Regions from separate parts of the Kitasatospora sp. NPDC028961 genome, predicted to be linked through region 2. Evidence: predicted binding sites of a transcription regulator. Region 2 holds the regulator's gene; each other region holds the start of a gene.
What was found. The regulator HrcA, encoded in region 2, represses chaperone genes, less so after heat shock. The targets are predictions, from matches to a motif close to TTNGCACTCNGNNNNNCNGAGTGCNAA.
Positions count from the first base shown of each region.

Region 1 (7,098 bases), on a different contig from region 2:
GGCGTAGAGCTGGGGGATGCCGTTGGCATCCCGCTTCACGTCGACCGGCGCGCTCAGGCCCGCCACCTTGACGCTGCCGTCGACCTCCGGGAAGGACGCGCGTACCGCGGCCACCCCCCGGTAGCCGCCGTAGCCGGCGCCGGCCACCAGCAGCACGACCAGCACGATCACGATCAGACGGGCGCGCCGGAACTTCTTCGAGCGGGGCATCTGGGTCCTTGCGGTCCTCGACTGGGGGACGGGCGGGCATGTCCAGGGCACACGGCCATGACAGGGGACCACATTAGGCCGAGTCCACTGGCGGGCGTGCACGGGGGACGCTCACGGTGGGATCGGACGAGGTCAGCGGAGGGCGGGAAGGGACCCGTGTGAACGGTGAAGCTAAAGATATGGCAAAATGTTAGACTGAGTAACGATCCGCTAGCGGAGCAATCGCCCCCGGCCGGTCGGCTCCCCCCGGCCTCACCGCCACCAGACACCCCGCCCGCCCCCAGCCTGCCCGAGGTGCCCCTGCGTGAATGTCGACCACCTGAACCAGCTGCTCCTCGAATTCTCCGTGATCCTGCTGGTCGCGGTGGTCGCCGTGCGCATCTCGACCCGGTCGGGGCTGCCCAGCCTGCTGATCTACCTCGGCATCGGCGTCGCCCTCGGCCAGAACGGCCTGGGCTTCGCCTTCAACAACGCCGCGCTGACCCAGGTGATCGGCTACGCCGCACTGGTCGTCATCCTGGCCGAGGGCGGTCTCAAGACGAGCTGGCGCGAGGTCAGACCCGTGATGCCGGCCGCCACCGTGCTCGCCACGGTCGGCGTCGGGATCAGCGTCTTCGTGACCGCGGCCGGCGCGCACTGGCTGGTCGGCCTGGACTGGCGGACGTCCATGCTGCTCGGCGCGATCGTCTCCTCGACCGACGCGGCCGCCGTCTTCTCCGTGCTGCGGATGGTCCCGCTGCCGCACCGGCTGACCGGGCTCCTGGAGGCCGAGTCGGGCTTCAACGACGCCCCCGTGGTGATCCTCGTCGTCGCCTTCGCCACCACCGGTGAACTCGACTCGTGGTACGTCCTGATCGGCACGATCGTCGCCGAGCTGGCCATCGGGGCCGCGGTCGGCCTCACGGTCGGCAAGCTGGGCGCCTTCGGGATCAAGCACGTCGCCCTGCCGTCCTCCGGCCTCTACCCGATCGCCGTCCTGGCGCTCACCGTGCTCGCCTACGCCGGCGGCGCGCTGCTGCACGGCTCCGGCTTCCTCGCCGTCTACATCAGCGCGGTCATCCTGGGGAACGCCAAACTGCCGCACGGGCCCGCCGTCCGCGGCTTCGCCGACGGACTGGCCTGGATCGGGCAGATCGGCATGTTCGTGCTGCTCGGCCTGCTCTGCACCCCCGAGACCATGGGCTCGGCCGTGGTGCCCGCGCTGGTGATCGGCGCCGTGCTGGTCTTCCTGGCCAGGCCGCTGTCGGTGGTGATCACGCTGACGCCCTTCAAGCTGCCCGGCCGCGAGCAGGCGCTGCTCAGCTGGGCCGGGCTGCGCGGGGCGGTGCCCATCGTGCTGGCGACCATCCCGATGGTGGCCGGCACGCCGATGGCCCACGACGTCTTCAACATCGTCTTCATCCTGGTCGTGGTCTTCACCCTGCTCCAGGGCCCGACCCTGCCCTGGGTCGCCAAGTGGCTGAAGATCTCCGAGGGCTCGATGGGGCAGGACCTCGGCATCGAGTCCGCGCCCCTGGAGAAGCTGCACGGACACCTGCTGTCGGTGGCGCTGTCGCCGAGTTCCAGGATGTCCGGCGTGGAGATCGGCGAGCTACGGCTGCCGGCCGGCGCGGCGGTGACCCTGGTGGTCCGGGAGGGCAGCAGCTTCGTCCCGGACAAGGCCACCGTGCTGCGCGGCGGCGACGAACTGCTGGTCGTGACCACCGACGAGGTGAGCGAGGCCGCCGAGCGGCGGCTGCGGGCCGTGGACAAGGGCGGCAAGCTCGCGGGGTGGCTGTACGGGCGGCGGTGACCGCGATGACCACGGGGGCTTCGTCCAGCGCTCACCTCCGATGGACGGGACAGATCTGGATGTCCTCTGTATGGTGGGAACAGCGCGTCATCTACGCGCGTATATGCAGAACGATCGAAACACCCCAGCATCTGCCTGAAGCAGAGTTGGCGCGACCGCTCGGCGGCCGCGGCCCGGATCCCGGCAACCACGCCGGGCGGGCCCGGTAACTACCCCGGTCGACGCGCGAGAGGACGACTCTCGGCGCCGTCGGGGCCACCCCATGCCCCTTCCGCGCTACCAGGCAGCAGGAAGGACGACCGTGACGGCCCGCCGAACGGTCGAGAACACCGCGGACACCCACGCCGCCCTGGCCACCGACACGCTCCCGGACACCCCGCCGGGCACCGGGGCCCCCACCGACCAGGGCGCACCCGCCCGCGTCGGGTACGGCGCACTGCTGCGCACCCCCGGGGCCTGGACGTTCCTGGCCCCCGCCTTCGCCGCGCGGCTCCCGTACGCGATGCTCAGCCTGGGCATCGTCCTGCTGGTGCTGGACACCCACGGCTCCTACGGCACGGCCGGCAGCGTCGCGGCGGTCTCCGCCGTCGCCCAGGCCTTCATCGGCCCGCAGACCGGCCGGCTGGCCGACCGCTTCGGCCAGGCCGCCGTGCTCGTCCCGACCGTGATCGTGCACGCGGTCTCGGTCGGCGCGCTGATCGCGCTGGCCCTGGGCCACGCCCCGGTCTGGACCCTCTTCCTCGCCGCCGCCCCGGCCGGCGCCAGCGTGCCGCAGGTCGGCGCGATGGTCCGGTCCCGCTGGGTCGCCAAGCTCTCCGCCGAGGGTGCGGCCGGCGGGCGCTCGGCGTCCGCGCTGTCGGCCGCCAAGCTCAACACCGCCTTCGCCTTCGAGTCCGTGACGGACGAGTTCACCTTCGTGATCGGCCCGGTGCTCGCCGGCGCCATCGCCACCTCGGTCACGCCCGCCGCCGGGCTGATCGCCGAGGCCGCGCTGACCGTGGTCGGCGGACTGGCCTTCGCCGCCCAGCGGCGCACCGCGCCGGCCCGGCACCCGCACCAGCCCGGCGTCCGCCGGGTCTCCGCGCTCTCCTCCCCCGGCGTCCGGCTGCTGGCCGGCGCGTTCCTGGGCGTCGGCACCGTCTTCGGCGCCATGCAGGTGTCGGTCACCGCGTTCACCGAGTCGGTCGGCCAGCCCGGCGCCAACGGCACCGTGTACGGGATCTTCGCCGGCGGCTCGATGCTGGCCGGCGTGCTGTACGGCATGGTCGCCTGGCGCCGGGCCGCCCGGCACCGGATGCTGGCCAGCTACGCGCTGCTGGTCGTGGGCTGCTCGACGCTCTGGGCGATGCCCAACCTGGTCGCGCTGTCCGTCGCCGGGCTGGTCTGCGGCCTGGCCATCGCACCGACGCTGATCACCGGGTACACCCTGGTCGAGACGTTGGTCGCGGACGGCGCCAAGACCGAGGCCTTCACCTGGCTGACCGGTGCGATCGGGCTGGGCCTGGCGGCCGGGTCCACGGTCGCCGGACGGCTGATCGACGGACACGGGCCGTCGGCCGGGTTCCTGGTGCCGATGGCCGGTGCCGGGCTCGGCCTGGTCGCGCTGGTCGCGCTGCGGCACCTGCTGATCGCGCCGGGCTCGGCGAGCACGGTGGTCGCGGGCGCGAACGAGCGGGGCTCGGCTCCGCAGCTGGTCGGGGCGGCGAAGGGCTGAGCGGCGGGGCTGGGGGCGTCGGGTCGGGCCGGGCCGGGCCGGACGCGTCCGGCCGGTCGGTCGAGCCGACCCGGGGTGGCCCTCGGCGGCCGGCTTCCGGCGGGCGCGGGAACGGGTGCTTCGGCGCGCCCCCGGCTCATCTCACATTCGAGTCGCTGGACTGATCCAGCGGAATGCCGCATCATTGACCATCGTTAGCACTCATCAGGCGAGAGTGCCAGGAGGAAGACAAGTGCCCACGTACCAGTACCAGTGCACCGAGTGCGGCAACGGCCTGGAGGCGGTGCAGAAGTTCACCGACGAGGCGCTGACCACGTGCCCCGACTGCCAGGGACGGCTCCGCAAGGTCTTCTCGGCCGTGGGTGTGGTCTTCAAGGGCTCCGGCTTCTACCGGACCGACAGCCGATCCTCGTCCACCAGCTCGGTGGGCACCGGCTCGTCGTCGAACTCGACCTCGTCGGGTTCGTCCTCGTCCGGCTCGTCGTCGGCTGCTTCGACCTCGTCCTCGTCGTCCTCGGGCGGCTCGACCGCTGCCGCGAGCTCGGCTCCGGCGGCGAAGCCGGCCGGCTGAGACCAGACTTCGCAAGGCCCGTGGGCCCGCGCCATCGCGCGGCCCGCGGGCCTTTCGCGTGCCCGGGCGGGGGGCAGGCCGCTCGCGGTCAACCCCCGATGGGCCCACTACCCCGTTCGGGTGTACGGAGTTGTCCACAGGGCCGAGTTGTCCACAGGCCTGGGGACAGGGCTTCCACCCGCCCCCTGGGCCGCCCAGAGTGTGCGTCGGAAGAGCCGGCCCGCACCCCGGGCCGGCGCCCTGCGACCACCGGTGGTGCCCATGTCGACCACGAGCCTCCCCTCGCGGTTCCCGCCGCTCCCCGCCCCGGCCGTTCCGCCCCGGCGGGAGGTGCCGCCCTTCGCGCCGATCCGGCGTGGCGGTGGCCGCCTCCACCGGCTCCGCCGGGCCGCCCGGCACCGGTTCGGGGTGCCCGCCCTGCTGCTGGTCGCCCTGTCGGCCGCGCTGGCCGTCGGGCCCGCGCGGGCGGGTCTCTCCCCGCCGGGCGCCGCGTCGGTCGGCCGATCGGGTTGTCCATCGGGGCCCATCGAAGATCACCCGTGACCGGACAACGACTTCGTCGTTCACGCGGCATGAAAGGCTTCAAGGAATTCCTGCTGCGCGGAAATGTCGTCGAGCTCGCCGTCGCCGTCGTCATCGGCGCGGCGTTCACCAACATCATCAACGCCTTCGTCAAGGGCGTGATCAACCCGATCGTCGGCGCCTTCGGAGCCAAGGACCTGGACGCCTACAGTTCCTGCCTCAAGGGCCCCTGCGAGCTGAGCGCGACCGGCGAGGTCACGTCCGGGATCCTCATCCTGTGGGGCTCGGTGCTGAGCGCCCTCCTGCAGTTCGTCATCACCGCGGCCGTCGTCTACTTCTGCCTGATCCTGCCGATGACCAGGTTCGCCGCCCGGCGCAAGAGCCTCGCCGAGGTCCAGGCGGAGGCCGAGGCCAAGGAGGTCCTGCTGCTGACCGAGATCCGCGACGCGCTGGTCACGCAGCAGCGCTGAGCACGCGCCGTCAGTCGCCGTGGTGCGGCGGGCGCTGGCTCAGGTACCAGTCCAGTCCCCGTCCACCACTCTCCCCCGCTCCCGGGCGCCCGCCCCAGCCGGCGTCGGTGTCATCACTGGACTGCTGGTCCAGCGGGTCCCGGAAGACCAGCCGGGCCTTCGTCGCGGCCTTGGGGTCCTCGGACGCCTTCACGGCCGCCGCGGCGTCCGCCCCGACCCCGTCGTCCTGCCTGGGCTCCCGCTCGGTCACCGGCCCGCCTCCGTCTCGCACGTCGTCCACTCCTCCAGCCTAGAAGCTCCCCGTGCCCGCGCCGACCGCCGCCGAGGACGCGAGAGGGCCCCGGTGCGGAGCGATTCCGCACCCGGGGCCCCGGTCCGACGGCGAGGTGGCGGCGGGGAGGCCGTCAGGCGGCTTCGAAGCCCGCGTGGTCGGCGATCCGCTTCAGCTCGGCCAGCGCGTGCTTCTCGATCTGGCGGATCCGCTCCCGCGTCAGCCCGTGCTGCTTGCCCACCTCGGTGAGCGTCCGCTCACGGCCGTCCTCCATCCCGTAGCGCGACCGGATGATCGAGGCCGTCCGGTCGTCCAGGCGCCCGATCAGACCGTCCAGCTCCTCGCGGCGGAGCATGACCATCACGGCGTCCTCCGGGGACGTCGCCCCGGTGTCCTCGACCAGGTCGCCGAACTGGGTCTCGCCCTCGTCGTCGACGGACATGTTGAGGCTCACCGGGTCACGCGCCCAGTCCAGGACGTCCTTGATCCGCGCCTCGGTGGTGTCCAGCTCGGCCGCGATCTCGGCCGGCTCCGGCTCACGGCCCAGCTCCTTGGACTTCTCCCGCTGGACGCGCCGGATCCGGCCCAGCTCCTCGACCAGGTGGACGGGCAGCCGGATGGTGCGCGACTGGTCGGCGATGGAGCGGGTGATCGCCTGCCGGATCCACCAGGTGGCATAGGTGGAGAACTTGAAACCCTTGGCGTAGTCGAACTTCTCCACCGCCCGCACCAGGCCGGCGTTGCCCTCCTGGATGAGGTCGAGCAACGGGAGGCCGCTGCGCGGGTAACGCCGCGCGACGGCGACGACCAGCCGGAGGTTGGAGCGGATGAAGACGTCCTTGGCGCGCTCGGCGTCCTCGGCTATCGCCTCCAGCTCCTCACGCTTCACACCCTTGGGGAGCTCCGCCTCCTCCAGCAGGTGCTGGGCGTACACACCGGCCTCGATCCGCAGCGAGAGCTCGACCTCCTCGGCGGCATCGAGCAGGGGCGTCCTGGCGATCTCGTCGAGATACATACCGACCAGGTCACGGTCGGCCTCAAGGTTGGTCGGGCGGGCCGCGCGAGTCCGGTCGGCCCTGTCGCGAACGACGGCACGGGTGGCCATGCTTGCTCCCTTTGCTGGAATTGCCGAGGTCTGCCTGCCTGCCCCCAAGAGGGCAAGAATGCGGGCCCCGCGGGGCTCACACGTAACGATCCAACGAACAGATTCCGGACAACATTCCCAAGTCGCTCAGATTCTTCCGCCAATGCAGTATGCTGCCGGTTTTCACCGCGCCCCTGGACGGAGCGTGACCGGGCCGGCACCACAGGTGCCGACCGGGCGGACCACACGGCGCGGTCCACACGGCGCGGTCCACCGAATGCGGTCGGCGGGACCGCGGGTCGGGACCGCAGGTGCGGCCCTCCGGCGCCTTGCCGCTGCGCGGCCGCCCATGCCGGGGCCGTCGACGCACTCCTTTGCGGACCCTTCACTCCGGAGAACCCGCGGGCAGCCGCGCGCGTTCCCGCCCGGCCCCGCCGGAGCCGCCGCTGCCACCGGTTCCGCAC
Region 1 is NZ_JBVHVO010000015.1:135,626-142,723, forward strand. Features, by position in the region: gene ACZ4UX_RS24465 (penicillin acylase family protein) at 1-210, opposite strand, end outside; gene ACZ4UX_RS24470 (potassium/proton antiporter) at 515-2,002, shown strand; gene ACZ4UX_RS24475 (MFS transporter) at 2,439-3,716, shown strand; gene ACZ4UX_RS24480 (FmdB family zinc ribbon protein) at 3,949-4,287, shown strand; gene mscL (large conductance mechanosensitive channel protein MscL) at 4,860-5,279, shown strand; gene ACZ4UX_RS24490 (hypothetical protein) at 5,290-5,559, opposite strand; gene ACZ4UX_RS24495 (sigma-70 family RNA polymerase sigma factor) at 5,684-6,655, opposite strand.
Region 1: a site for HrcA is predicted at 3,911-3,937, ahead of ACZ4UX_RS24480 (FmdB family zinc ribbon protein). Genes of this name have one in related genera too.

Region 2 (7,098 bases):
GACGGTGCCGTCGGCGCCCAGGCCGAGCCCGTCGGCCAGGGTCACCGCCTCGCCCGGCTCCAGCCGCTTCACGGCGGCCGCGTGCCGCCCCTCCGGGCCGTCCAGCCGGACCACCGCACCGGGGGCGGCGGAGGCGAGCTGCGCGGTCTCGACGATGAACACGGGCGCGGTCATGGCGGTTCCTGGAGTGGGGGTGGGGGGACGGACGGGGGAACGACGGCGCCCGGTGACCCGCCGGGAGCGGGGCACCGGGCGCCGGTACGGTCAGCGGCCGTTGAAGGCGTCCTTCAGCCGGGAGAACAGCCCCTGCTGGCCCGGCGCGAACTGCCCGGAGGGCCGCTCCTCGCCGCGCAGCACCGCGAGCCGGCGCAGCAGGTCCTCCTGCTCGGGGTCGAGCTTGGTGGGCGTCTGCACCTCGACGTGCACTATCAAGTCGCCCCGGCCGCCGCCGCGCAGATGGGTGATGCCGCGGGCGTGCAGCGGGATCGACTGGCCGGACTGGGTGCCGGGCCGGATGTCGACCTCCTCCAGCCCGTCCAGGGTCTGCAGCGGCACCTGGGTGCCGAGCGAGGCGGCCGTCATCGGGATGGTGACCGTGCAGTGCAGGTCGTCGCCGCGGCGCTGGAAGGTCGGGTGGGTGCTCTCGGCGATCTCGACGTAGAGGTCGCCGGCCGGGCCGCCGCCGGGGCCGACCTCGCCCTCGCCGGCCAGCTGGATCCGGGTGCCGTTGTCGACACCGGCCGGGATCTTCACGGTCAGGGTGCGGCGGGCCCGCACGCGGCCGTCGCCGGCGCACTCCGGGCACGGGGTCGGCACGACGGTGCCGAAGCCCTGGCACTGCGGGCAGGGCCGGGAGGTCATGACCTGGCCCAGGAAGGACCGGGTGACCTGGGAGACCTCGCCCTTGCCGCGACACATGTCACAGGTCTGCGCGGAGGTGCCGGGGGCGGCGCCCTCGCCGCTGCACGTGGTGCAGGTGACGGCGGTGTCGACCTGGAGTTCCTTGGTGGTGCCGAACGCGGCCTCCTCCAGGGTGATCTCCAGCCGGATCATGGCGTCCTGGCCGCGCCGGGTGCGCGAGCGCGGGCCGCGCTGACCGGCGGCCGCGCCGAAGAACGCGTCCATGATGTCGGAGAAGCCGAACCCGGCCGCGCCCGCGCCGAAGCCGCCCGCGCCCCCGCCGTTGGGCGAGAGGGGATCCCCGCCGAGGTCGTAGACCTGCCGCTTCTGCGGGTCGGAGAGGACCTCGTAGGCGGCGTTGATCTCCTTGAACCGCTCCTGCGTCTTCGGGTCGGGGTTGACGTCCGGGTGCAGTTCGCGCGCCAGGCGCCGGAACGCCTTCTTGATCTCGTCCTGCCCCGCATCCCGTCGGACGCCGAGTACCGCGTAGTAGTCCGTGGCCACCAAATGCTCCGCTTGTTCCGCCTGTAGAAGTGCTTGCGACTGGTACCGGTGTCACCTGTGTGACACCGGTCGTTCCCTACGACTCGGCCAGGATCTGGCCCACGTACCGTGCCACCGCTCGCACCGCCCCCATTGTGCCCGGATAGTCCATCCGGGTCGGACCGATCACACCCAGTTTGGCCACGCTCTCGTCGCCCGAACCGTAACCGACCGAGACGACCGAGGTGGAATTGAGCCCTTCGTACGCGTTCTCCCGGCCGATCCGGACCGTCATCCCGGCGTCCGCCGTCTCACCCAGGAGGCGCAGCAGGACGACCTGCTCCTCCAGCGCCTCCAGCACCGGCTGGATGGTGAGCGGGAAGTCGTGGCCGAAGCGGGTCAGGTTGGCCGTACCGGCCAGCATGATCCGCTCCTCGTTCTGCTCGGCGAGCGCCTCGAAGAGCGTCGCCAGGACGATGGTGACGGCCGGCCGGTCCACCGCCTCGAACATCGCCGGGAGCTCGTCCAGCAGCCCCGGCACGTCGGGCAGCCGCACGCCGACGGCCCTCGTGTTGATCTTGGCACGGAGGTCCGCGAGGACCACCTCGCCGACCGGACCCGGGCAGTCGACCATCCGCTGCTCGACCCGGCCGGTGTTGGTGATCAGGACCAGCATGACCTTGGCCGGAGCCAGCGCGACCAGCTCGATGTGGCGCACCGTGGAGCGGGAGAGCGACGGGTACTGGACCACCGCCACCTGCCGGGTGAGCTGGGCGAGCAGCCGGACCGTCCGGGCGACCACGTCGTCCAGGTCCACCGCGCCGTCCAGGAAGTGCCGGATCGCCCGCCGCTCGGGCGCGCTCATCGGCTTGACCTCGGCGAGCCGGTCGACGAAGAGGCGGTACCCCTTGTCGGTGGGGATCCGCCCGGCGCTGGTGTGCGGCTGGTGGATGAAGCCGTCCTCCTCCAGCGCGGCCATGTCGTTGCGGACGGTGGCCGGGGAGACCCCGAGGTTGTGGCGTTCGACGAGAGCCTTGGAGCCGACCGGCTCCTCGGTGCCCACGTAGTCCTGGACGATGGCGCGGAGCACGGCGAGCTTGCGTTCGTCGAGCTGGCGGACCTCACCGGCCATGGGGCACGCACCTCCCTCTTCGCACGTTGTCCGTGGTGACGTGTGTCGTTCCGGCATGGTGCGGTCCGCCGGGCGGACCGCGGCCTTTGGCACTCTGAACAGAGGAGTGCCAGAACCGTACCTGCCAGTGTAAGGCCCGGGTCCGACGGCAGGAACGGCACCGCCGGGGTGATCCTGCCCGCATCGCGCGGCGCGCGGGTGATGCCGCGGGACCGGCCGGGTGGCAGCATCGATAGCGAACGGCGAACGGAGGACCAGCGATGTCGACCTCGGGCCAGCCCACCCGCTTCGCCCCGGACCGCGGCCTGACCGGCCGGATGGTCGGGACCATGTTCGTGATCGGGCTCCTGTACGTGGGTTTCACCGGCCTGCTGATCGCGCTGCTGCGCGGCGCCTGGCCACTGATCGTGCTGATCTCCGGCGGGCTGTTCGTGGCCCAGTTCTGGTTCAGCGACAAGATCACCGAACGGGCGATGGGCGCCCACCGGGTGACCCCGGAGCAGTACCCCCAGCTGCACGGCACCGTCGACCGGCTCTGCGCCCTCGCCGACATGCCCAAACCCCGGGTGGCGGTCGCCGACAACGACATGCCGAACGCCTTCGCGACCGGCCGCAACCCGCAGAACGCGGTGGTCTGCGTCACCACCGGGCTGCTGCGGCGGCTGGAACCGGAGGAACTGGAGGGCGTCCTGGCGCACGAGCTGTCGCACGTCGCCCACCGGGACGTCGCGGTGATGACCATCGCCGGCTTCCTCGGCGTACTGGCCGGGGCGATGACCCGGATCGCGATGTACGGCGGCTTCATGGGCGGCGGCCGCAACAGCAACGACTCCAACGCCGCGATCGCCGCGCTGGTCATCCCGCTGGTGTCGGTGGTGGTGTACGCGATCAGCTTCCTGCTGACCCGGCTGCTCTCCCGCTACCGGGAGCTGGCCGCCGACCGGGCCGCCGCCCAGCTCACCGGCCGGCCCAGCGCACTGGCCTCGGCGCTCACCAAGGTGACCGGCCAGATCGCCGCGATCCCGACCAAGGACCTGCGCCAGGCCCAGCCGTACAACGCCTTCTACTTCGCCCCCGCGCTGAGCGCCCGGGAGGCCGCCTCGCAGCTGTTCTCCACCCACCCCTCGCTGGAGAAGCGGCTGGAGCAGCTGGCGAAGATCTCCACCCAGCTCGGCCGCTGAGCCGACGACACGCCCCGGAGGGGACCGCCGTGGGAATCCTGGACGCACTGTTCGGCCGCACCAAGCCCGTCCGGCCCGACCTCGATCAGCTGTTCGGCGTGCCCTCGGCCGCGCTGACCCTGGAGGCGGCGGCCGGCTTCCGGCCGACCGGCGTCGGGTCGGTCTGCTTCTCCTCGGTCGAGGGCGGCGCCTTCGTCGAGGTCGAGCGGCAGGTCCGGGCCCTGCTGGACGCCGACACCGAGCGCGGCGGCGTCCCGGTGGAGGCCTCCAAGGACGCCTACGGCTACTCCTGGCTGCTCGCCCGGCACACCCCCGAGGAGCTGCCGGAGCTGGTCAACGACCTGCACGCGGTCAACAGCGAGCTGGAGGGGAACGGCTTCGGCCCGCAGCTGCTCTGCTCGCTGGTGGCCTTCCGCGGCGCCGAGGGGCAGCCGCTGGCGCTGGTCTACCTGTACAAGCGCGGCACCTTCTACCCGTTCGCGCCGGTGCCGGGCGGCGGGGAGAAGCGCGACAGCCCGCTGGAACTGCAGGTCAACGCCATGCTGGGGAACGACCTGCGGCTGGAGAAGGACCTCACCCGCTGGTTCCCGGTCTGGGGCGCGCCGGGCCTGTGACGCCCCGTCGGGCCTGCCTATAGTCACCTGCATGCGCAGCCGCCAGTACGGACCCGACCTCACCCCGCCGTGGAAGCGGCAGCAGCCCGCCCCCGAGGTGCCCGCCGACCGGGACCTCGTGGTCGAGGAGGCCGCGACCGGCTTCTGCGGCGCGGTGGTGCGCTGCGAGAAGACCGCCGAGGGGTTCACCGTCACCCTGGAGGACCGGTTCGGCAAGCGGCGGGTGTTCCCGCTGGTGCCGCGCGGCTTCCTGCTGGAGGGCCGGACCGTCACCCTGGTCCGCCCCGCCGCCGCGGCGCCGGCGCCCCCGCGCGCCCCGGGCCGGACGGCCTCCGGCTCGGTCGCCGTCCCCGGAGCGCGGGCCCGGGTGGCCCGGGAGTCGCGGATCTACGTCGAGGGGCGGCACGACGCCGAACTGGTCGAGCGGGTCTGGGGGGACGACCTGCGGATCGAGGGCGTCGTCGTGGAGTACCTGGAGGGCATCGACGACCTGCCCGCGATCGTCGCCGACTTCGCCCCCGGCCCGGGCCGCCGGCTGGGCGTCCTGGTCGACCACCTGCTCCCCGGCACCAAGGAGCACCGGATCGCCGCCCGGGTCACCGGCGACGCCGTGCTGGTCGTCGGCCACCCGTACATCGACGTCTGGCAGGCCGTGAAGCCCTCCTCCGTCGGCATCCCCGGCTGGCCGGACGTCCCCTACGGCGAGGACTGGAAGGGGGGCGTCTGCCGCCGTCTCGGCTGGCCGGCCGACACCCCCGCCGCGTGGAAGCGGATCCTCGCCTCGGTCGACTCCTTCAAGGACCTGGAGCCCGCCCTCCTGGCGAAGGTCGAGGAACTGATCGACTTCGTCACCCTGGAGGACTGACCGGTCAGCCGTGGGCCCGCGACCGCGAGCCGGCGGCTGACACCACGGCAACGACTCTCAGTCCACCAGGTCGCGGACCACGGCGTCGGCCAGGAGGCGGCCCTGGAGGGTCAGGGTGGCCCGGCCGCGCTCGTGGGTGGTGCGGTCGAGCAGGCCGTCGGCGAGGTGCCGGTCGGCGGCCGCGCGGCCGGTCGCCGTGAGCAGGTCCAGCGGGATGCCCTCGGCGAGGCGCAGTTCCAGCAGGATGCGCTCGACCCGGCGGTCCTCGTCGGTGAGCCGCTCGCGGCCCTGGGCCGGGGTGCGGCGCTCGGCGAGGGCGCGGGCGTAGCCGGCCGGGTGCTTGGCGTTCCACCAGCGGACGCCACCGACGTGGCTGTGCGCGCCGGGGCCGGCGCCCCACCAGTCGCCGCCGGTCCAGTAGAGCTCGTTGTGGCGGCAGCGGCCCTGCGGGGTGGTGGCCCAGTTGGAGACCTCGTACCAGGAGTAGCCGGCGGCGGCGAGCGCCTGCTCGGCGATCAGGTAGCGGTCGGCGTGCACGTCGTCGTCGATCATCGGCAGCTCGCCGCGCTTGACCCGGGCGGCCAGCTTGGTGCCGTCCTCGACGATCAGCGAGTAGGCCGAGACGTGGTCCGGCCCGGCGCCGATCGCGGCGTCCAGGGAGGCCCGCCAGTCGTCGTCGGACTCGCCGGGGGTGCCGTAGATGAGGTCCAGGTTGACGTGCTCGAAGCCGGCCGCGCGGGCCTCGGCCACGCAGGCCTCCGGGCGGCCCGGGGTGTGGTGGCGGTCGAGCAGCCGCAGGACGTGCGGCCGGGCGCTCTGCATGCCGAAGGAGACCCGGTTGTAGCCGCCCTCGCGCAGTTCGGCGAGGTAGGCCGGGTCGACCGACTCGGGGTTGGCCTCGGTGGTCACCTCGGCGTCGTCGGCGAGCCCGAACTCCGCCCGGATCGCCGCCAGCATCTTCACCAGGTCCCGGGCGGGCAGCAGGGTGGGCGTGCCGCCGCCGAGGAAGACGGTCCGCACGGGCAGGTCGGTGTCGCCGAGGACCTCGCGGGCCAGCCGGATCTCGGCGACCACGTTGTCGGCGTAGGTCTCCTGGGAGGCGACGGCGCCGGAGGAGCGCAGCTCGGTGGCGGTGTAGGTGTTGAAGTCGCAGTAGCCGCAGCGGCTCGCGCAGTACGGCACGTGCAGGTAGAAGCCGAACGGCCGCGACCCGAGCCCGGCGAGGGCGTGCGCGGGCAGGGAACCGTCGGACGGCACGGGTTCGCCGTCGGGGAGTGCGGAGGGCATGACCCCATTGTCCCGTACGGCCCCGGTGATCATCGCGGCCGTACGGGACGACGGACGGATCAGGCCTCGTTCGCGCCCGCGTACATCTCGGTGACGGCGTCCGCGTACGTCCGCTCGACCACCGGCCGCTTGATCTTCAGGCTCGGCGTCAGCTCGCCGTGCTCGATGTCCAGGTCGCGCGGGAGGAGGGTGAACTTCTTGATCGTCTGCCAGCGCTGGAGGTCGCCGTTGAGGCGCTGCACGAAGCCGTCGACCAGCTGGTGGACCTTCGGGTCGCCGACCACCTCGGCGTAGGACTTGCCGGCCAGGCCGTGCTCGGCCGCCCACGGCATGATCACCGACTCGTCCAGGCCGATCAGCGCGGTGCAGTAGTTGCGGCCGTTGCCGATCACCAGGATGTTGCTGACGAACGGGCAGACCGCCTTGAACTTGCCCTCCACCTCGCTCGGCGCGACGTACTTGCCGCCGGAGGTCTTGAACATATCCTTCTTGCGGTCGGTGATCCGCAGGAAGCCGTCCTGGCCGATCTCGCCGATGTCCTCGGTGTGGAACCAGCCGTCCGGCTCCAGCACCTCGGCGGTCTTCTCCGGCAGGTTGTGGTAGCCGCGCATGACGCCGGGGCCGCGCAGCAGGATC
Region 2 is NZ_JBVHVO010000003.1:524,155-531,252, forward strand. Features, by position in the region: gene ACZ4UX_RS09815 (16S rRNA (uracil(1498)-N(3))-methyltransferase) at 1-174, opposite strand, end outside; gene dnaJ (molecular chaperone DnaJ) at 265-1,404, opposite strand; gene hrcA (heat-inducible transcriptional repressor HrcA) at 1,481-2,515, opposite strand; gene htpX (zinc metalloprotease HtpX) at 2,776-3,696, shown strand; gene pspAB (PspA-associated protein PspAB) at 3,726-4,310, shown strand; gene ACZ4UX_RS09840 (DUF3097 domain-containing protein) at 4,342-5,175, shown strand; gene hemW (radical SAM family heme chaperone HemW) at 5,233-6,462, opposite strand; gene ACZ4UX_RS09850 (AMP-dependent synthetase/ligase) at 6,522-7,098, opposite strand, start outside.

Region 3 (7,098 bases), on a different contig from region 2:
GGGGCAGGACGAGGACGTACGCGGTGGGGGCGCTGGCCCTGCTGGCCGCCGCCACCGGCTGTGGCAGCGGCGGCACGGGCGCCGGGCCCGCGGCGACCGCCGCGACGACGCCGGCGGCCGGGCAGCGGCCGTCCGCCGCGGCGAGTCCGTCGCCCACGGCGACACCCGCCGCGGTGCCCGCCGCCGGGGAGGCGGCGGCCTGGGCGAAGTGGAACCTCAAGCCGCTGCCGCCCGCCCCGCCGGCGCCGGCCGACAAGCCGGTCAAGCTCGAACGGACCGGCCCCGTACCGGTGTTCAGCGAGGTGAAGACCACCGACAAGGTCGTCTTCGTGACCATCGACGACGGCGCCGAGAAGGACCCGAAGTTCGTCGAGATGCTGACCGACCTCAAGGTGCCGGTCTCGATGTTCCTGACCCGGGACATCGTCAAGGACAACTACGGCTACTTCAAGCCGCTCCAGGCGCTCGGCAACCACATCCACAACCACACCGTCGACCACGCCCAGATGAGCAAGGTCGCGCCGGAGAAGCAGAAGTCCGAGATCTGCGACGCCCAGTCCGCGCTGACCCAGCAGTACGGCACCGCGCCGCTGCTGTTCCGCCCGCCGTACGGGGACGGCGCCAACACCCCGGCGCTGAACACCTCGGTGCAGCAGTGCGGGCCGCGCGCGATCGTGCTCTGGCGCGAGTCGATGCAGATCCACGACATGCAGTACCAGGCGGCCGACAAGAAGCTGCGGCCCGGCGACATCGTCCTCGCCCACTTCCGGGGGCCCAAGGACCTCAAGGGCGAGACGATGACGCAGATGTTCGGGGAGCTGCTGGCCCGCATCCAGGAGCAGGGTTTCGCGGTGGCCCGGCTGGAGGACTACATCCGGCCGCCCGCCGGCTGACCGGGAGTCCGCCTACGGGAGCGCCACCGGCCGGCCGAGCATCATCAGCGGGCCCTGGTCGGTGCGGCAGAGGATCACGGTGACGCTGTTCGGCCCGCTCGGCTTCAGCTGGCGGCGCAGCTCCTCCGGGGTGATCGCCATCCCCCGCTTCTTGATCACCACGGTGCCGACGGCCCGCTCGCGCAGCAGCGCCTTCAGCTTCTTGATGTGGAACGGCAGCACATCGGTCAGCTCGAAGGCGTGCGCGTACGGGGTGGCGACCAGCCGGTCCGAGGTGAGGTAGGCGATCTTCGGGTCGATCAGCCGGCCGTGCACCTGCTCGGCCACCTCGGCGACCAGGTGGGCCCGGATCACCGCGCCGTCCGGCTCGTAGAGGTAGCGGCCGACCGGTCCGGCCGGCGGGTCGGGCAGGTCGCCGCCGGTCAGCGAGTCGCCGTGCGGCAGCAGGGTGGCGCGGTGCGGGCGGTCGGCCCCGGTGCCGAACCAGAGCACCGCCTCCTTGACGTCGCCGTGGTCGGAGACCCACTCGGCCTCCGCGTCGCCCGGCACGGCCGTGTGCGGGATGCCGGGGGCCACCTTGAGCGCGCCGATCGGGGTGCGCCGGCCGGCCTCGATCGCCCAGGACAGCGGAGGGGCGTACGCCTCGGGGTCGAACACCCGGCCGCGCGAGGTGCGGCGGGCCGGGTCGGTGAAGACCGCGTCGTAGCCGGTGACGTCGACGTCGGCGACGTCCGCGCAGCGCACCTCGACCAGGTCCGCCAGGCCCAGTGCGGCGGCGTTGGCGGCGGTGGCCGCGCAGGCCGCCGGGTCCCGGTCCACGGCGAGCACCTCGATGCCGGCCCGGGCCAGCGCGAGGACGTCGCCGCCGATCCCGCAGCAGAGGTCGGCCAGCCGCCGCACGCCCAGCTCGGCGAAGCGCCGTGCCCGCCACTCGGCGACGCTGCGCCGGGTGGACTGCTCGACGCCGTTGGGCGTGAAGTACATCAGGTCGGCGTCCGCGCCGAACTTCGCCCGCGCCCGCTGCCGCAGCCGGGCCTGCCCGAACGCCGCCGAGACCAGCTCCGCCGAGTACTCCCGGCGCAGCCTGGTCGCCAGCGCCAGCTCCTCCTCGGGCGCGAACTCGCGCAGCTCGGCGAGCAGGGACTGCCCCTCGGGGGTCAGCAGGGGCTGCAGGTTCTCGGTCTCCACCCGCTCATTCTCCCCGGTCGGCGCGCCGGGCCGCCCGGGGCGGATGGGCGAGCGCACTGGTGGAGTGGGCCCTGATCGGACGCACACGCGTGCGGATCGTCGGCGGCGTCGTACGGGAGTGCGGCCCGGCAGCCGCCCGCGAGAACCGTTTCGGGCGCGCCGTTGGCACTCTGGTTGACTGAGTGCTAACCGCGGCCTATGGTCGTCCTTGGCACTCTCCACCAGGAGAGTGCTAACGCGAAGAAGCGTGTCTGACCCCCGCGACGGCAGGCCCGTAGGTTCGCCACTACCCGTTAGACAACCCCGTAATCTCCGAAGGGGAGCTCGGACGTGACCACCAGCAGCAAGGTTGCCATCAAGCCGCTCGAGGACCGCATCGTGGTCCAGCCGCTCGACGCCGAGACCACCACGGCCTCCGGCCTGGTTATCCCGGACACCGCCAAGGAGAAGCCCCAGGAGGGCGTCGTCCTGGCTGTCGGCCCGGGCCGCTTCGAGGACGGCCAGCGTCTGCCGCTCGACGTCGCCGTCGGTGACATCGTCCTGTACTCGAAGTACGGCGGCACCGAGGTGAAGTACCAGGGCGAGGAGTACCTCGTCCTCTCGGCGCGCGACGTTCTCGCCATCATCGAGAAGTAAGCAGCACCGAGAAGTAAGACGTTCCAGCCCGCCCCGGATCCGTGTCCCAGTGACAGGGGCCCGGGGCGTGGTTGTTGGTTCACGTAGTCCGGTGGCCGGCGTGCCGGTCGCAGCCCCGAGGGAATAGGGAACATGGCGAAGATCCTGCAGTTCGACGAGGACGCCCGCCGCTCGCTGGAGCGCGGTGTCAACAAGCTGGCCGACACCGTCAAGGTGACCATCGGCCCCAAGGGCCGCAACGTCGTCATCGACAAGAAGTTCGGCGCGCCGACCATCACCAACGACGGTGTCACCATCGCCCGTGAGGTCGAGCTCGACGACCCGTACGAGAACCTTGGCGCGCAGCTCGTCAAGGAGGTCGCCACCAAGACCAACGACGTCGCGGGCGACGGCACCACCACCGCCACCGTGCTGGCCCAGGCCCTGGTCAACGAGGGCCTGCGCAACGTCGCCGCCGGCGCCGGCCCGGCCGCCCTGAAGAAGGGCATCGACAAGGCCGTCGCCGCGGTCTCCGAGCACCTGCTGTCCATCGCCCGCGAGATCGAGGGCAAGGACGACGTCGCCGCCGTCGCGTCCCTCTCCGCGCAGGACACCCAGGTCGGCGAGCTCATCGCCGAGGCGATCGACAAGGTCGGCAAGGACGGTGTCATCACCGTCGAGGAGTCCAACACCTTCGGCGTGGAGCTGGACTTCACCGAGGGCATGCAGTTCGACAAGGGTTACCTGTCGCCGTACTTCGTCACCGACGCGGAGCGGCAGGAGGCGGTCCTGGAGGACCCGTACATCCTGATCAACCAGGGCAAGATCTCCTCCATCCAGGAGCTGCTCCCGCTGCTGGAGAAGATCCTGCAGGGCGGTGCCTCGAAGCCGCTGCTGATCATCGCCGAGGACGTCGACGGCGAGGCGCTGTCCACCCTCGTGGTGAACAAGATCCGCGGCACCTTCAACGCGGTCGCCGTCAAGGCCCCGGGCTTCGGTGACCGCCGCAAGGCGATCCTGGGCGACCTGGCCACCCTGACCGGTGCCACCGTCATCTCCGAGGAGGTCGGCCTCAAGCTCGACCAGGCCGGTCTGGACGTGCTGGGCACCGCCCGCCGCGTGACCATCACCAAGGACGAGACCACCGTCGTCGACGGTGCCGGTGACACCGAGGCCGTCGCCGGCCGCGTCGCCCAGATCAAGGGCGAGATCGCCAACACGGACTCCGACTGGGACCGCGAGAAGCTGCAGGAGCGCCTGGCCAAGCTGGCCGGCGGCGTCTGCGTCATCAAGGTCGGCGCCGCCACCGAGGTGGAGCTGAAGGAGCGCAAGCACCGCCTGGAGGACGCCATCTCGGCGACCCGTGCCGCGGTCGAGGAGGGCATCGTCGCCGGCGGTGGCGCCTCCCTCGTCCACGCCGCCAAGGTGCTGGAGGGCGGCCTGGGCCTGTCGGGCGACGAGGCGACCGGTGTCGCGGTCGTCCGCAAGGCGCTCGCCGAGCCGCTGCGCTGGATCGCCCAGAACGCCGGCCTCGAGGGCTACGTCATCACCCACAAGGTCGCCGAGCTGGAGGCCGGTCACGGCTTCAACGCCGCCACCGGTGAGTACGGCGACCTGCTGAAGGCCGGCGTCATCGACCCGGTCAAGGTCACCCGCTCCGCGCTGGAGAACGCCGCGTCGATCGCCTCCCTGCTGCTCACCACCGAGACCCTCGTGGTGGAGAAGAAGGAAGAGGAGGCCGACAACGGCCACTCGCACGGCGGCCACGGCCACTCCCACTGACGCCTGATCAGTGACCGCAGGCCCGGTCCGCGCCCCTCGGGGTACGGGCCGGGCCTGCGGCGTGTGGGGCGTTTGACTCTTCAACTATCAGTTGAATTTTGCATAAAGCAAAGATTGCCTTATAACTGAGGCATGATCGAGGCCCGCCACCTGCGCGTTCTGCGTGCCGTCGCCCGCACCGGCTCCTTCTCCGCCGCCGCTCGTGAGCTGGGCTGTACGCAGCCCGCCATCAGCCAGCAGATGAAGGCCCTGGAGAAGTCCGTCGACACCCCGCTGGTGGTCCGTTCGGGGCGCGGCATGCAGCTGAGCGAGGCCGGGCGGGTGCTCCTCAAGCATGCCACCGGCATCCTGGCCGGGCTCTCCGCCGCCGAGGAGGAGGTCGCGGCGATCGCCGGACTGCGGGCCGGGCGGGTGCGGCTGGTCTCCTTCCCCACCGCGAGTTCCACCCTGGTGCCGCCGGCCGTCGCCCGGCTGCGGGACAGCCATCCGGGGGTGCGCGTGTCGCTGGTCGAGGCCGAACCGCCGGAGTCGCTGGCGATGCTGCGCGGCGGCGAGTGCGAGATCGCGCTGGCCTTCAGGTATCCGCAGGCCCCCGGCGGCGCGCCGGCGCCCCTTCCGGCGTCCGCTCCCGGGCACGGCACGCCGCGCGAGGCGCGGGCCGAGGCCAATCTGGAGGCCCAGCAGCTCAGCGCCACCACCGACTGGTCCGATCTGGTGGTCACCCCGCTGCTCGACGACCCGATGGTCGGCCTGCTGCCCGCCGCGCACCCGCTGTCGGGGCGCGGCGACGGGCGCGGGCCGGTGGAACTCGCCGAACTGGCGGGGGAGCAGTGGATCGCGGGCTGCCCGCAGTGCCGGGGGCACCTGGTGGAACTCTGCGCGGGGGCGGGCTTCGAGCCCCGGATCGACTTCGCGACCGACGACTACCCGGCGGTGGTCGGCCTGGTGGCGGCCGGGCTCGGGGTGGCGGTGCTGCCGGGGCTGGCGCTGGAGTCGGTGCGCCCCGACGGCGTGTCGGCGGTGCCGGTGCGGACCGCCTCGGGGGCGCCGGCGGTGCGGCAGGTGGTCGCCCTGACCCTGCCGGACCTCGCCGAGGTGCCGGCGGTGGCGCTGATGCTGGAGCGGCTGGCGGGTGCGGCGGCCGGGCGCTGACCGGGCGTTCGCCCGGGCGGACCGGCGGCTCGAAGCGCCATGAAGAAACGTTTCTTCATGGCGCGGAGCGGATGCGTGCCTAGCGCGGCAGCCCCGTCGGCGCGACCAGCGGTACTTCCACGAGGCGGTTGCGCGAGCGGCCCATCATCTCCTCGCGCTCATCCTCGGTCAGGCCTCCCCAGACGCCGTACGGCTCGCGGACGGCCAGTGCGTGCGCCGCGCATTCGGTGCGTACCGGGCAGCGCATGCAGACCTCCTTGGCGCTCGCCTCACGCGAACTCCGCGCGGCGCCGCGCTCCCCTTCGGGGTGGAAGAAGAGCGAGCTGTCCACGCCGCGGCAGGCCGCGGAGAGCTGCCAGTCCCAGAGATCGGCGTTGGGGCCGGGGAGGCGGGAGAAATCTGCCATGGCTCATTCCCTTCAGAGGCTCGCGGCCGCGGACCGGCCATCGGCGGGCGGGGCTGCACGGCACGGCGAGGCATCGATGCGCTGGTGTGGACACCTGGAAATATGACTTACGGCAACTCCATGGACAAGTCACCCACAGAGTGGCACAACAGTCAATGACCATACAAAAGCTATAAAAACGGGCAAAGTGGGCATGGAGTTCGGCAGGCGCAGACGTGGCAATCGGGTGGCCGACGGGCGCGCGACGATCCGTACCGGTGTGCGGGTGGTGCGCCCACCGCGCGCGAGCTGCACAAAAGAGCGGCGTGTGCACCGCGAGGTAGCTGATCGGTAACGGGTTGGCCACGTACAGTGGTGGAGATGGCCCTGAAAGCCGTAACTCATTCGAGTGACGGTCGTTGGAAGTGCGGAGGCGGTTAGCGGGCGCCGGACGTCGGGAACGATCGCGGGGAAGTTCAGGCGATCGGCACGGAGTCCGTCGCCAATCGGCCGTGTCGGAGAGATTCGTACCAGCCAGGAGGCTCAACGTGACGCGGATCAGCTGCGGAGGACGACGGTCATGACTTCCGTTCTCGTTTGCGACGATTCCCCGCTCGCCCGCGAGGCGCTTCGCCGCGCGGTCGCGACCGTACCCGGCGTCGACCGGGTCACCACCGCGACGAACGGGGAGGAGGTCCTCCGCCGCTGGGTGGCCGACCGCTCCGATCTCGTTCTGATGGACGTCCGGATGCCCGGCCTCGGCGGGGTCGAGACGGTCCGGCGGCTGCTGTCCGCCGACCCGGGCGCGCGGATCATCATGCTCACCGTCGCCGAGGACCTCGACGGCGTCGCCCTCGCGGTGGCCGCCGGTGCCCGCGGGTACCTGCACAAGGACGCCTCGCGCGCCGAGCTGCGGGCGACCGTCACCCAGGCCCTCGCCGACCCGACCTGGCGGCTCGCCCCGCGCCGGCTGCGCAGCCCCGACATGGGCGCCGCGCCGACGCTGACGGCGCGTGAGATCCAGGTGCTGGAGGGCATGAGCCACGGCCGCAGCAACGCCGAGATCGGCCGCGAGCTCTTCCT
Region 3 is NZ_JBVHVO010000001.1:850,951-858,048, forward strand. Features, by position in the region: gene ACZ4UX_RS03895 (polysaccharide deacetylase family protein) at 1-893, shown strand, start outside; gene ACZ4UX_RS03900 (THUMP-like domain-containing protein) at 906-2,081, opposite strand; gene groES (co-chaperone GroES) at 2,412-2,717, shown strand; gene groL (chaperonin GroEL) at 2,850-4,478, shown strand; gene ACZ4UX_RS03915 (LysR family transcriptional regulator) at 4,611-5,630, shown strand; gene ACZ4UX_RS03920 (WhiB family transcriptional regulator) at 5,710-6,036, opposite strand; gene ACZ4UX_RS03925 (response regulator transcription factor) at 6,596-7,098, shown strand, end outside.
Region 3: a site for HrcA is predicted at 2,244-2,270, ahead of groES (co-chaperone GroES). Genes of this name have one in related genera too.